Regions from separate parts of the Devosia beringensis genome, predicted to be linked through region 3. Evidence: predicted binding sites of a transcription regulator. Region 3 holds the regulator's gene; each other region holds the start of a gene.
The links. Region 3 encodes PhoB, which activates phosphate uptake and scavenging genes when phosphate is short. Its sites were predicted from a motif close to TGTCATNNANCTGTCAT; they were not measured.

Region 1 (3,278 bases), 960 kb from region 3:
CCTCGATTCGATCACCACCGACCACATCTCCCCGGCCGGTTCGTTCAAGGCCAGCACGCCGGCCGGCAAGTATCTCGAAGAGCGCCAGGTCGCGCCGAAGGACTTCAACTCCTATGGCGCCCGCCGCGGCAATCATGAGGTGATGATGCGCGGCACCTTTGCCAATATCCGTATCAAGAACCAGATGCTGCCCGGCGTCGAAGGCGGCTATACCAAGGGGCCGGACGGCTCGCAGATGGCCATCTATGATGCCGCCATGGCCTATCAGGCCGCCGGCGTGCCGCTGGTGGTGTTTGCCGGAAAGGAATATGGCACGGGGTCAAGCCGTGACTGGGCCGCCAAGGGCACCAACCTCTTAGGCGTGCGCGCCGTCATCGCCCAGAGCTTTGAGCGCATCCACCGCTCCAACCTGGTGGGCATGGGCGTGATCCCGCTGCAGTTCAAGGATGGCGAGAGCTGGCAGAGCCTGGGGCTCGATGGCAGCGAGACGGTTTCGATCGAGGGCGTCACCTCCATCGCGCCGCGCGCCATGGTGCCGGTCAAGATCACCCGGGCCGATGGCTCGGTGCTGACCATCGAAACACGCTGCCGCATCGATACGGCCAATGAGCTCGACTATTACAAGAATGGCGGCATCCTGCAGTATGTGCTGCGCAGCCTCGTCGCCGCCTAGTTTTTAGGGCCCAAAGTGACAATGGCGGCCCTTGTGGCCGCCATTTTCTTGCGCTGCAGGGCGGTTTTAACCGTCTCACCCTCTTTTGACTGGCGGGGGCCGGCACGGCCAGCTTACAACCATGGCCATGAAACATGTGTCCTGGTGTTCAGCCCTTGTCGGGGTTGCCGTCCTGTGGAGCCTGGCCGCGCCGGCCAGCGCAGAAACGCGTATGAGTCCGCGGGCGGTGGTGGAGCTGTTCACCAGCCAGGGCTGTTCCTCCTGTCCACCAGCCGACGCCTTGCTGACCAGCCTGGCCGAGCAGGACGATGTGGTGGCGCTGGCCTATCACGTCGACTACTGGGACTATGTGGGCTGGGAGGACACCTTCGGCGCGGAAGACTATTCCGATCGCCAGCGCGCGTATGCCCAGAGCTGGGGCTCCTCGCGCATCTTTACCCCGCAAATGGTGGTCAACGGCACCAAGGGTGTCGTCGGTTCGCGCCGCGGCGAGGTGCATGGGGCGATCGAACGGGCCAGCCTTTCCCTGCCGGTGGGCATTGCGGAAGACGGGGACATGCTCAAGATCACCATTCCGCCCGATCCGTCGCTGCAGGATGCGGTGGTCTGGCTGGTGACCTATATCGACCGGGCCGATGTGGCCATCGAGCGCGGCAACAATGCCGGCAAGACCATGGCCTATACCCAGGTCGTCACCGGCCGGCAGGCCTTGGGGGTCTGGGAATACGAGACCGGTGCCACCATCAAGCTGCCGCTTCCCGAAGTGCTGGCGCACAAGAGCACGGGCATCGCCGTGATCGTGCAGCAGGAGCATGATGGCCTGCCGGGTCCCATCCTGGGCGCAGCAAGCTTCGAACGCTAGACACTACCGCAAAAGAAAAACCCCGCCCCTGGGGGACAAGGGCGGGGGCAGTTCTGACTGGTCAACTCAATAGGAGAGGCTGGCGCCAAGGCTTCAAGGTTTGGGGGCTCAGTCGGCCCGGGCGCCAGCCCCTGTAGGCAATGGTGCTAACCTGATCGCGCATTTGGGCGGGTTCAGGGATAAATTGTGACCGCATTGGGGTATTTCGGGCGGCCTCGGGGGCCTTGCGTCGCGGCGCAAATGCCGCAATCATGACACTGCGTTGACAATGGAGCAGGCGGACTGGTGCAAAGCGGCACACCAACCGACAAGCCGGGTTCGCTCGTGCTGGTACATACCGGCGAGCCGACTGCCAGTGGCAGCAAGGTGCCCGTTATCGTGACCTTTGATCGTCGTGAGCTGACGACCATTCTGGCCGTCTATGGTCGCAAAGTGGGGCAGGGCGAGTGGCGCGACTATGCCATGGATTTCCTGCGCGACCGGGCGGTGTTTTCCATCTATGCCCGCGTCTCGGAACGGCCGCTGTTCATCGTGGAAAAGACCCCCAAGCTGCGCAATCGCCAGGGCCAGTACAGCGTTACCAACCAGCAGGGCCGCATCCTCAAGCGCGGGCACGACATCGCCCAGGTGCTGCGCGTACTGGATCCGCAACTGGCGGTGGTGGGTTAGCATGACGCCGCGCGCGCCGGCTCCGGTGCGCAAGGGTCTGATTACCATCAGACCAGCGCGCCTGCAGGATGCCGAAGCGATGAGTGCGATCAGGATCGCCTCCATAACCGCGCTGTGCGCGCCCGACCACGACAATGACGCCGATACCATTGCGGACTGGATTGCCAACAAGGATGGCGCGGCTTTCCGCAGCATGCTGGCGCGCGATGCGATATTGCTGGTGGCCGAGCGGGATGGGCGCGTGGTCGGGCTGGGCGGCGCCCGTGGGGCCAGAGTTACGTTGAACTATGTCGATCCCGACTGCCGCTTTGCCGGTGTCAGCACCGCGCTGCTGGCGGCCCTGGAAGCCGCCATTGCAGCGCAGGGCTTTGCCAGCGCCGGCCTTGACAGCACCGCCACGGCGCTGCGCTTTTATGCCGGACGTGGCTGGCGCCAGACCGGCCTCGGCTCGCGCCTTGCGGGCTATCCGATGGTCAAGCTGCTCTGACTATAGCGCCAGCTGCAGGTGCACGATGTCGTGCCAGCGGTCGAACTTATAGCCCACCGCTTCGTAGCGGCCGACATGGCGGAAGCCGAATTTTTCATGGATGGCGACAGAATTGGCGGTTTCGGCGGTGATCACGGCGATCATCTGCTTGAACCCGAAGGCCCTGGACTGGACCAGCAATTCGGTCAACATCGCTTTGCCGATGCCGCGACCCTTGGCGTCGGGATGCAGGTAGATCGAATCTTCGCAGGTGAACCGATAGGCGGCGCGGGGGCGGTAGAAGCTGGCATAGGCATAGCCTACCGCTTCGCCAGCGGACTCCGCGACAATCAACGGGTGACCGAGCTTGACCAGGCCGGCGAATTTTTCCGCCATGGCCGCCTCGCCCGGCACCTCGGTGTCAAAGGTGATCGCCGTTTCTTCCACATAGTGCTTGTAAATGGTGGTGATGGCGGGGACGTCGGCCCAGCGGAAGGGGCGCAGCAGGAATTCGGACACGGCTTGTCATCCAGGCAAAGAAAAGACCGCAGCCCTTGTAGGCTGCGGTCCGATTTGTCGTCCAACCAAATTCCTTGATCATGCAATCA
Region 2 (3,278 bases), 220 kb from region 3:
CCGGCACGAAATCACGCACCAGCGTCTTGGTGACCGTGGTCAGCTCGCCACCCAGGGCACCCGGCACCAGTTCGGCAACCGGCACGCTGTAGAGCGCCTTGAGCACGGCCTTGCTGCCGATCTGGTTGTCACGCTCGACGATATAGACCAGATCGCCATGTGCGGTGATTTCGCTGAGGCCGACCCAGGCACCTTCAGCCGGGGCTTCCAGTGGATAGTTGACGGCGCCCCATTCGCCCGAAGCGGGATTGTAGGACACCAGCTTGACGACGCCCTTGGCGTCATTCTTCCACTCGCGCTGCATGGCGATCCACAGCGTGGTGTCGTCGCCCGTGCCGACCACGGTGACGCCTTCGGCGCCAAAGCGGATTTCCTCGGCCAGCAGTTCGGCCGGGAACGGCACTTCTTCCTCGATCGCGCCATCCGCGCCGACGCGGTAGAGCGCGTGCGGGATCAGCCGGTCGCTGCGGCCTTCCGAGGCCAGCCAGAACCCGCCTTCGCCATCAAGGGCGATGCCCTCGATATCGAGCTTTTGCGCCGGATGGCCATTGCGGGTTACCACCGTCTTGGCGGTGATCCGGGCCGGCTGGCTGGTTGCGTCGATGGTGTAGATGGAGGGCTGGTTGCCCAGGAAGCTGTCGGACACGCCGAACAGCATGCCGGGCTTTTCGGCATCGGCAACCAGGCCTGACAGGGCGACCCAGCCCAGCGGGCGGCCATCGGCGTCGAGGTCGCTGATGATGTGGGGATAGGTCGGGGCTTCGGCCTCGGCCAGTTCGAAGATATTGACATGGCTGCGGGCCAGGCCATCGGCACCCAGATCGTTTTCATTGGCGGTGATGAAGAGGTTGCGCGACGGAATGGCGACCGCCCCTTCCGGACCAACGCCCGAGGGCAGCGCCTGCACGAATTCGGGCTCGGCACCGGTATCCTTATAGACCCCGACCAGCGAGGCGCGCTCGAGGCCGACAAAGATATAGGTGTTCTCGCCAAAGGTGGCGACGTCCATGCCCTCGGGCTCGGCACCCTTGGCATCGGAGCGCTTGTCCGGATAATGGCCCATCTGCGCCGCGATCATTTCGAGATCGGCGCCGCTCTCATGGAGCACTTCGCCGGTTTTCGAGAAGATCGAGAAGCTGCGCGATCCGCCATTATAGTCGCCCTCATTGGCGACGGCGAAACGGTCGTCATCGATCCACTTGACCGAGTCGGGTTCGCGCAGCACGCCGTCCTGCGAACCGGTGAAATCGAGCGAACCGTTGTCGAGCGTATCGATATTGACCAGGTCCACGGCGCCGGCGCTGAAGTGGTTTTTGACCTCGCCGGTATTCCCGTCGACGATGGCGAAGTGGTTGTTTTCCTGCAGCGAGACCACGACCTCGTTGAGGCTGTTGATCGAGACATATTCCGGCTCTGGATCATCGCCGGCGACCTCGGCCAGACCGGTCATGTCGACGATCTTGAGGCTGTCGCAGTCGACGACGCCATCGACCACGTTCAGCAGCGCCAGCGAACCGGCCGGCATTTGCGGAATTTCGCCGTCATTGACGTCTTCGTCGCGCTCATTCTCGATGGCGATGGCGATCAGGCTGCCGTCACCATTGCGCGCCACGGAGTCGGGCTGCCCGCCAATATCGCAGCTGGCCTCGATAGTCTGGCTGGCCAGATCGATGGTCGAAAGATTGCCCGAGGGGGCGGTGAAGCTCTCAGACGTATTGACGCCGGAAAACACCTTGTCGCCGATGACCACGACCGTGGTGGGTTCGCCATTCAGCGACAGGAAGCCCTTGGCAGCTGGCGCCTTGGGATCGGTGATATCGATAAAGCCGATGCCGCCAGCCGGGCTGTCCGAATAGATCATCGTCATGCCGTCTTCCGAAACCGTGATGATCTCTGCAGAGGTCTCTTCGGCATCCGGATTGTTCAGCGCCACCGGAAAGCTGGAAATGCGGTTGAAAAATTCAGCAGCACCGGCATTGGCGGTCGTGGCCAGCAGCGTGGCCGTGAGCGCGACGAGAAGTTTTGTCTGCGACATGGATATCCCCCTTTGAGTTCAAGGGGTGCCATAAGCCGGCCCGGCTACACTTCCATGACGCCACTATGACAGATCGGTGACGGCCCCCCGTTCTATACAATCCCCCTGCCCGTCCCTATATTCGCAGGAGAACAAATCAAGATTCGTCAATCGCCGCGCTGATGCGCCTGGACCGGCGCGCAGCGATGGAAAGGCCTTCTATGTCCGGTGACTCTCCCCCCCCCGCCCGCCCGACAGCCGGGGCCATAACCGGCCAGTTCAAGTTGAGCCAGGTGCCTGACTACCTGCAGGGCCTGAACGCCGAGCAGCGCGATGCGGTGGAAAGCCTCGACGGCCCTTTGCTGGTGCTGGCCGGCGCCGGCACCGGCAAGACCCGCGTGCTGACCACCCGCATCGCGCACATGATCAATACCAACCGCGCCTGGCCCTCGCAGATCCTGTCGGTGACCTTCACCAACAAGGCCGCGCGGGAAATGAAGGAGCGCATCGAAAAGCTGGTGCCGCGCCTCGAAGCCATGCCCTGGATGGGCACTTTCCACTCCATCGGCGCCCGCATGCTGCGCGCCCATGCCGGGCTGGTGGGGCTGACCAGCTCCTTCACCATTCTCGATACCGACGACCAGATCCGGCTGATCAAGCAATTGCTCGACGCCGAAAACATCGACGAAAAGCGCTGGCCCGCCAAGCTCTTCGCCTCGATGATGGATGGCTGGAAGAACAAGGGCCTGCTGCCCAAGGACGTCTCGGTGGCCGATAGCGGCTCCTATGCCAATGGCCTGGGCGGCAAGCTCTATTACGCCTACCAGGCGCGGCTCAAATCCCTCAATGCCGCCGATTTCGGCGACCTGCTGCTCGAATGTATCCGCCTGTTCCGCGAAAATCCCGACGTGCTGGCCGACTACCATCGCCGCTTCAAATACATGTTGGTGGACGAATACCAGGACAGCAATGTCGCCCAATATCTCTGGCTGCGGCTGCTGGCGCAGGGGAAACCTACCAGCGAGGCCAATATCTGCGTCGTCGGCGATGACGACCAGTCCATCTATGGCTGGCGCGGCGCCGAAGTCGACAATATCCTGCGCTTCGAAAAGGATTTTCCCGGCGCCAAGGTGATCAAGCTCGAGCGCAATTACCGTTCCACCGCCAATATCCTCAAAGCCGCCAGCAATATCATCGCCTTCAACGAAAGCCGTCTCGGCAAGACGCTGCAGACCGATGTCGCCGAACTCGGCGAGCTGGTCGC
Region 3 (3,278 bases):
ACCTTCCTGCGCTGCATCAACCGCATGAACGACACCATTGAGGGCGCCGTTGTCGGCGGCACCATCAAGCTCGACGGCGACGATATTTCCGATCCCGATCTGGACGTGGTCGAGCTGCGCGCCCGCGTCGGCATGGTCTTCCAGAAGCCCAATCCCTTCCCCAAGTCGATCTACGAAAACGTCGCCTATGGTCCCAAGATCCACGGCATTGCCCGTTCCAAGACCGACCTCGACGAGATCGTGGTCTCCTCGCTGCGCAAGGCGGGCCTGTTCGAAGAGGTCAAGGATCGCCTGCAGGAGCCCGGCACGAGCCTGTCGGGCGGCCAGCAGCAGCGTCTGTGTATTGCCCGCGCCATCGCCGTCGGCCCCGAAGTCATCCTGATGGACGAACCCTGCTCGGCCCTCGACCCGATCGCCACGGCCATCATCGAGGAACTGATCGACGAGCTGCGCGAGAACTACACCATCGTCATCGTCACCCACTCCATGCAGCAGGCCGCCCGCGTCAGCCAGCGCACGGCCTTCTTCCACCTGGGCAATCTGGTCGAGGAAGGTGTCACCGAGGACATCTTCACCAACCCGGCTCACAAGCAGACCCAGGATTACATCATGGGTCGCATCGGCTAGTCCGGCCACCCGCTCATATGCGCGAACCGGCCCCGGCCGGTTCCCCGCCCCAAGGTTCAGAGGAACACCATGGCCCCCGATCATATCGTCTCGTCCTACAATGACGAACTCGTCGCCCTCGCCCAGACCATTGCCGAAATGGGTGGCCAGGTCGAGGTCGCCATCGAGAACGGCACCAAGGCACTGCTCAAGCTCGATCGCGAGCTGGCCGACCTCACCATCATCGCCGATCAGCGCATCGATGACATGCAGCGCAAGATCGACGACATGGCCGTTTCCATGATCGCCCGCCGCCAGCCCATGGCCTCGGACCTGCGCTCCATCATCACCGCCATCCACGTCGCTTCCGATCTCGAACGCGTCGGCGACATGGCCAAGCAGCTGGCCCGCCGCTCGCTCAAGATCGAGGGGCTGACCCTGCAGCCCACCTTCTACAATGGCGTGCGCAACATGACCGCCCTGGTGCTGCGCCAGATCAAGGAATCGCTGGACGCCTATTCCAACCGCGATGCCGACGGCGCCATCCAGGTCTGCAACCGCGATGACGAGGTGGACGCCATGTACACCTCCCTGTTCCGCGAACTGCTCACCTACATGATGGAAGATCCGCGCAACATCACCCCCTGCACCCACCTGCTGTTCTGCGCCAAGAGCCTGGAACGCATTGGCGATCACGCCACCAATATCGCCGAACGCGCCTATTACCTGCAGACCGGCAAGCAGCTTTCCAGCGATGTCGAGGAACTGCAGCGGACCCAGATCAAGGCCTGACCGATGCCCGCCACCATTCTTGTCGTCGAGGACGAAGGCGATATCGCCATCCTCCTGCGTTACAATCTCGAGGCCGAGGGCTTCCGCGTCGTCACCGCTGAAACCGGTGACGAGGCCACCCACGCCATCCAGGACAAGCTGCCCGACCTGATCCTGCTCGACTGGATGCTGCCCGAAATCTCCGGCATCGAACTGTGCCGGCGCCTGCGCGCCCGCGAGGAAACCGCCCGCGTCCCCATCATCATGCTCACCGCCCGCGGTGAGGAGGAAGAGCGCGTCCGCGGCCTCGCCACCGGCGCCGACGACTATGTGGTCAAGCCCTTCTCGGTGCCCGAGCTGATCGCCCGCATCCACGCTTTGCTGCGCCGCGCCAATCCGAACCTGGTCACCGCCGCGCTCAAGGTCGGCGATCTCGAGCTCGACCGCACCACCCACCGTGTCCGCCGGGCCACCCGCGACGTCCATCTCGGCCCCACCGAATACCGCCTGCTCGAATATCTGATGCGCCATCCCGGCCGCGTCTATTCACGCGAACAGCTCCTCGACGGCGTCTGGGGCAATGACGTCTATGTCGACGAGCGCACCGTCGACGTCCATATCGGCCGCCTCCGCCGCGCCATCAACCGCGGCCGCGAAACCGACCCCATCCGCACCGTCCGCGGCGCGGGATATGCGTTTGACGAGCGGTTTGCCCAGGTCGCGTGAGATCCGTCTCTTTTCAGCCTACCCCACCCCGTCTTCCCCGAAAGGGGGAGGAGCAGCGCAGTGCTTGCCTTGATTGGTGCCCCGACCACCACGCGGTCCCTCCCCCTTGTATGTTTGCTTGGAGGCCGTGATTGGCGATGATCGGCCTGGGAGCTTTGGGTTTACCGGGCTCCCGGGCTGGATAGCGTGTGTCCCCCAAGAGCCAGCAAGCTCGCCCCTGAGCAGACGCGTCCGGCCCATCTTGACTGTCTCGAACGGTTGGTTGGGCGACATGCCCGCATACAAGGCAGAGCGATCATGATTTTTTCCCCAGACTATGTTGGTGTCGACGTCTCCAAGAAGCACCTGGATCTGGCCATCACCGGCTCGAGCAGGTTGCGCGTGTCCAATAATCCGGCTGGCATGGCTCGGTTGGTGCAAAAGATCTCCAGCCTGACCCGGCCCCATCTGGTCTGTGAGGCCACCGGCAGCTATACGCGGCTGATGGCCCGCTCGCTCAGCCAGCATGGCATCGCGCTGAGCACGATTAACCCGCGCCGGGTGCGCGATCTGGCTCGGGCCGACGGGCTGCTGGCCAAGACCGATGCGATTGACGCCGCGGCGATCCTGCGCTTCGCTCACCTGATGCACCCAGATCCCGACCCCCTCTACGATCCAAATGCCGTGGAAATGGCCGATCTGGTGCGCCGGCGCCGCCAGATGGTGGATATGCTGGCCATGGAAAAGCAGCGTCGCGAGCACCCTGAAGCTGCGCTGGCGCAAGCCAGCATCGATGCTCATATAGGCTTCTTGAGCAGCCAGATCGGCGAGATGGATCGGGCCATTACCCGCCAGATCGATAGCGATGCGACGCTACGGCGCCGGGCCGAACTACTCACCACCATCCCCGGCATCGGCCAGACTACGGCCGCCGTGCTGCTGGCCGAAATGCCCGAGCTGGGCGGCATCGGCAACAAGCAGGCGGCCGCCTTGGCCGGAGTCGCCCCCTTCAACCGCGATAGTGGTGAGATGCGCGGCCAGGCCCATATCGCCGGCGGACGCCTCTCGGTGCGCTGCGCTCTCTATATGGCCACCCTGTCGGCCATCCGTGCTAACCCGCCCATCCGCGACTTCTACAAAAGGCTGCGCGCCCAGGGCAAACCGGGAAAGCTCGCCATCGTCGCCGCCATGCGCAA
Region 4 (3,278 bases), 150 kb from region 3:
CCCCGCGCGCCTTGAACAGCGGCGTGCCCAGCCGGCCCAGATGCTCCATCTCCTTGCCCGTCAGTTCGGCCAGATCGGCGATCTCATGCTCGAAGATCGGCAGCGGAATGGCGGGCTGGATATCGGTCGATTGCGCCTGCACGCTCTTGTTGCAGACCGAGGGAAATTCATTGAGCTCATTGGTCATGCCGCCGCGCTGGCCGCCCATGCCATAGGCACAGGCCTTGCAGGCGTTCTTGGCGGTCAGCGCCTTGGCGGCCTTGCCCACGCCCATGCGGCCAATGGTGGCCAGCGTATAGAGCACCTTCTTGGGCCCGCCCCCCACGATCTGCTTGCCGTCAGCCATGACCCTGCTCCCTTATTGGAGGCATTGTCGGGCCTGAAAGTTTGCGCCGCAAGGGCCGCGGCTGAAATAACGGCAGCGCCTGCCGCCTCAGTACACCGACTTCACATACATTTCCGCGGGCACCAGGCCGCGCGCATAGTCCGGATGCCGGATGCGCTCGGGCAGCACCACTTCCGGCTTGGGCACGTCGGCATAGGGAATGGCACTCAGCAGATGGGCAATGGTATTGAGCCGCGCCCGCTTCTTGTCATCGGCATCGACGATCCACCACGGCGATTCCGCCGTATGGGTGCGCGCCAGCATGTCTTCCTTGGCCTTGGTATAGTCCTCCCAGTGGCGCCGCGATTCCATATCCATGGGCGACAGCTTCCACTGTTTGAGCGGATCGTCGATGCGCATGCGGAAGCGGAATTCCTGCTCTTCATTGCTGATCGAGAACCAGAACTTGATCAGGATGATGCCCGAGCCGATCAGCATGCGCTCGAAATCGGGCACGGTGCGGAAGAACTCCTCGAGCTCGGACGGACTGCAGAAGCCCATCACCCGCTCGACGCCGGCCCGGTTGTACCAGGAGCGGTCGAACAGCACCATTTCGCCCGCGGCCGGCAAATGGGGCACATAGCGCTGGAAATACCACTGCGTCTTTTCCCGGTCGCTCGGGGCCGGCAGCGCTACCACCCGGCAGACACGCGGATTGAGCCGCTGGGTAATGCGCTTGATGGCGCCGCCCTTGCCCGCCGAATCCCGACCCTCGAACACCACGGCCACCTTGAGCCGGTGATGGGCGATCCAGTCCTGCAGACGCACCAGTTCGTGCTGCATGCGGAACAGTTCGCGGAAATAGATCCGCCGGTCCAGCGTCTTGCCGCCCGGCCGTGCCTCGCCACCGGCCAGTGCCTCGATCTGCTCGTCCTCGAACTGCAGCTCCAGCTCTTCATCAAGACTGTCGGTGATTTCCGCGCGGATCCGATCGAGGTCACTTTGGCTGGCGAAGTCACGCATGGGCAGCTCTCCGTTTTGCGCGCCACTACACACAGCCAGATTACACTTTTGTGACTTCGAGCTGGCCAAGCAGTGGCAAAATCGCTCCGGTGGAGCGATTTTAGGGTCGAAGGCCATGAGAGCTACGCTCGAATGGCAGGAACCTGCCCGCTTCGCGGCATAATCCCGCCCAGCCATAACCCGCCACACAGGGGACCTACTCCCCCTGCGGCGCGATCCGTATCAGTCGCCCATTATCCGCGTCGGTGATCACGTAGATCGCCCCGTCCGGCCCGGTCTTGACGTCGCGGATCCGCCCCAGCTGGCCTTCGAACAGCCGTTCTTCGCCGACAATGGCATCGCCCTCCATATCGAGCCGCACCAGCACATGGCCGCTGAGCCCGCCGGTCAGCAGGTCGCCCTGCCAGCCCGGCAGCAGCGCGCCATCATAAAAATCGAGCCCCGAAGGCGAGATCGACGGGTCCCAATAGGTCAGCGGCTGCTCCAGCCCCGGCTTTTCCGTGCCTTCCCCGATCGACAGCCCGGAATAGTCCTGGCCATAGGAGATTACCGGCCAGCCATAATTGCCGCCCGGCTGCGGATTGTTGACCTCGTCGCCGCCGCGCGCGCCATGCTCGACGGTGAACAATTGCCCGTCCGCCCGCAGCGTTGCGCCCTGCGGATTGCGATGACCTTTGCTCCACAGCTCCGGCGCCCAGCCGTCCGGCCGCGGATTGTCCGCCGGCACCGCGCCGTCCGGCGCAATCCGCACCACCGAGCCTGCATGATCGCCAAAGTCCTGGGCGCGGTTCTGGTCGCCGCGATCGCCCACCGTCACGAAGAGGTTGCCATCGAGCCCCACCACCACGCGTGAACCGAAATGCCGGTTGGTGGTGGTGAACTTGTTCATCCGGAAGATCACCTGCTGGTCTTCCAGCCTTCCGCTATCGCCCTCCAGCACCAGCCGCGCCGCCATCACCGCCGTGCCCTGCCCGCGCTGCTGGCCGGCATGGGCCGCGGTTTCGGCAAAGCTGAGATAAATCCGGCCGCTCTCGGCAAAGTCCGGCGCCAGCGCCACATCGAGCAGGCCGCCCTGCCCCTGGTCATAGACCTCGGGCGTCCCCACGACCGGCGCGCCGGCCACGCCCTCGGTCAGCACCAGCAACTGCCCGCTGCGCTCGGTCACCAGCAGCCGCCCATCGGGCAGGAAGGCCAGCGCCCAGGGATGGTCGAGCCCCTCGGCCAGCACCTGTGCCTGCAGCGGTCCGGCGCTCGACTCCATGCTTTGGGCAAAGGCGGGCGTGGACAGCAGCAGCGACAGCGCGACAACATAGGCTGGAACATAGGCTGGCGAACGCATGGTTGGGCCTCTCATTGCGGGCTTCCGGCTTGAAAGCGCGTGTGGACATGACCATCTTCCTGACCACACCGGCTTGACCGCAACGCGGCAGCCGGGCAATTTGAGCCCGCTCTCCCCTAAAACTTATCGTGAAGCATAAGCCGAACGGATTTTGGCTGGGGTGAAAGCTATTGTCTGACGTGCCGATTGGAGGCGACGAAAATGGAAAAGATCCCGATGACAGTGGGCGGCCAGAAGGCCCTGGCTGCCGAATACGAGCTTCGCACTGCCACCGAGCGCCGCCGCATTGTCGAGGCGATCTCGGAAGCGCGCGCTCACGGCGATCTGTCCGAAAACGCCGAATATCATGCCGCCAAGGAACAGCAGAGCCTCAATGAGGGTCGCATCAAGGAGCTCGAGACCATTCTTGCGCTCGCCGACGTCATTGATGTGTCCAAGGTCAGCGGCAGCACCGTCAAGTTCGGCGCCACCGTGACCTATATCGATGAGAACACCGAGGAAGAAAAGACCTACCAGGTCGTCGGCGATCCGGAGGCGGATGCCTCGGCCGGTCGCATCTCGATTTCCTCGCCGATTGCGCGCGCCATGATT

Region 1: the regulator PhoB is predicted to act here: its motif matches at 1,787-1,803, upstream of GDR53_RS09230 (DUF2794 domain-containing protein).
Region 2: the regulator PhoB is predicted to act here: its motif matches at 2,101-2,117, upstream of GDR53_RS14890 (esterase-like activity of phytase family protein).
Region 4: the regulator PhoB is predicted to act here: its motif matches at 1,388-1,404, upstream of ppk2 (polyphosphate kinase 2).

Annotation. Positions count from the first base shown of each region.
Region 1 covers NZ_CP045422.1:1,879,637-1,882,914, forward strand. The annotation lists gene acnA (aconitate hydratase AcnA) at 1-673, shown strand, start outside; gene GDR53_RS09225 (DUF1223 domain-containing protein) at 795-1,535, shown strand; gene GDR53_RS09230 (DUF2794 domain-containing protein) at 1,860-2,204, shown strand; gene GDR53_RS09235 (GNAT family N-acetyltransferase) at 2,206-2,691, shown strand; gene GDR53_RS09240 (GNAT family N-acetyltransferase) at 2,692-3,189, opposite strand.
Region 2 covers NZ_CP045422.1:3,057,466-3,060,743, reverse strand. The annotation lists gene GDR53_RS14890 (esterase-like activity of phytase family protein) at 1-2,035, opposite strand, end outside; gene GDR53_RS14885 (ATP-dependent helicase) at 2,236-3,278, shown strand, end outside.
Region 3 covers NZ_CP045422.1:2,842,257-2,845,534, reverse strand. The annotation lists gene pstB (phosphate ABC transporter ATP-binding protein PstB) at 1-627, shown strand, start outside; gene phoU (phosphate signaling complex protein PhoU) at 697-1,398, shown strand; gene phoB (phosphate regulon transcriptional regulator PhoB) at 1,402-2,103, shown strand; gene GDR53_RS13860 (IS110 family RNA-guided transposase) at 2,401-3,278, shown strand, end outside.
Region 4 covers NZ_CP045422.1:2,989,597-2,992,874, reverse strand. The annotation lists gene GDR53_RS14600 (FdhF/YdeP family oxidoreductase) at 1-346, opposite strand, end outside; gene ppk2 (polyphosphate kinase 2) at 434-1,348, opposite strand; gene GDR53_RS14590 (PQQ-dependent sugar dehydrogenase) at 1,545-2,687, opposite strand; gene greA (transcription elongation factor GreA) at 2,889-3,278, shown strand, end outside.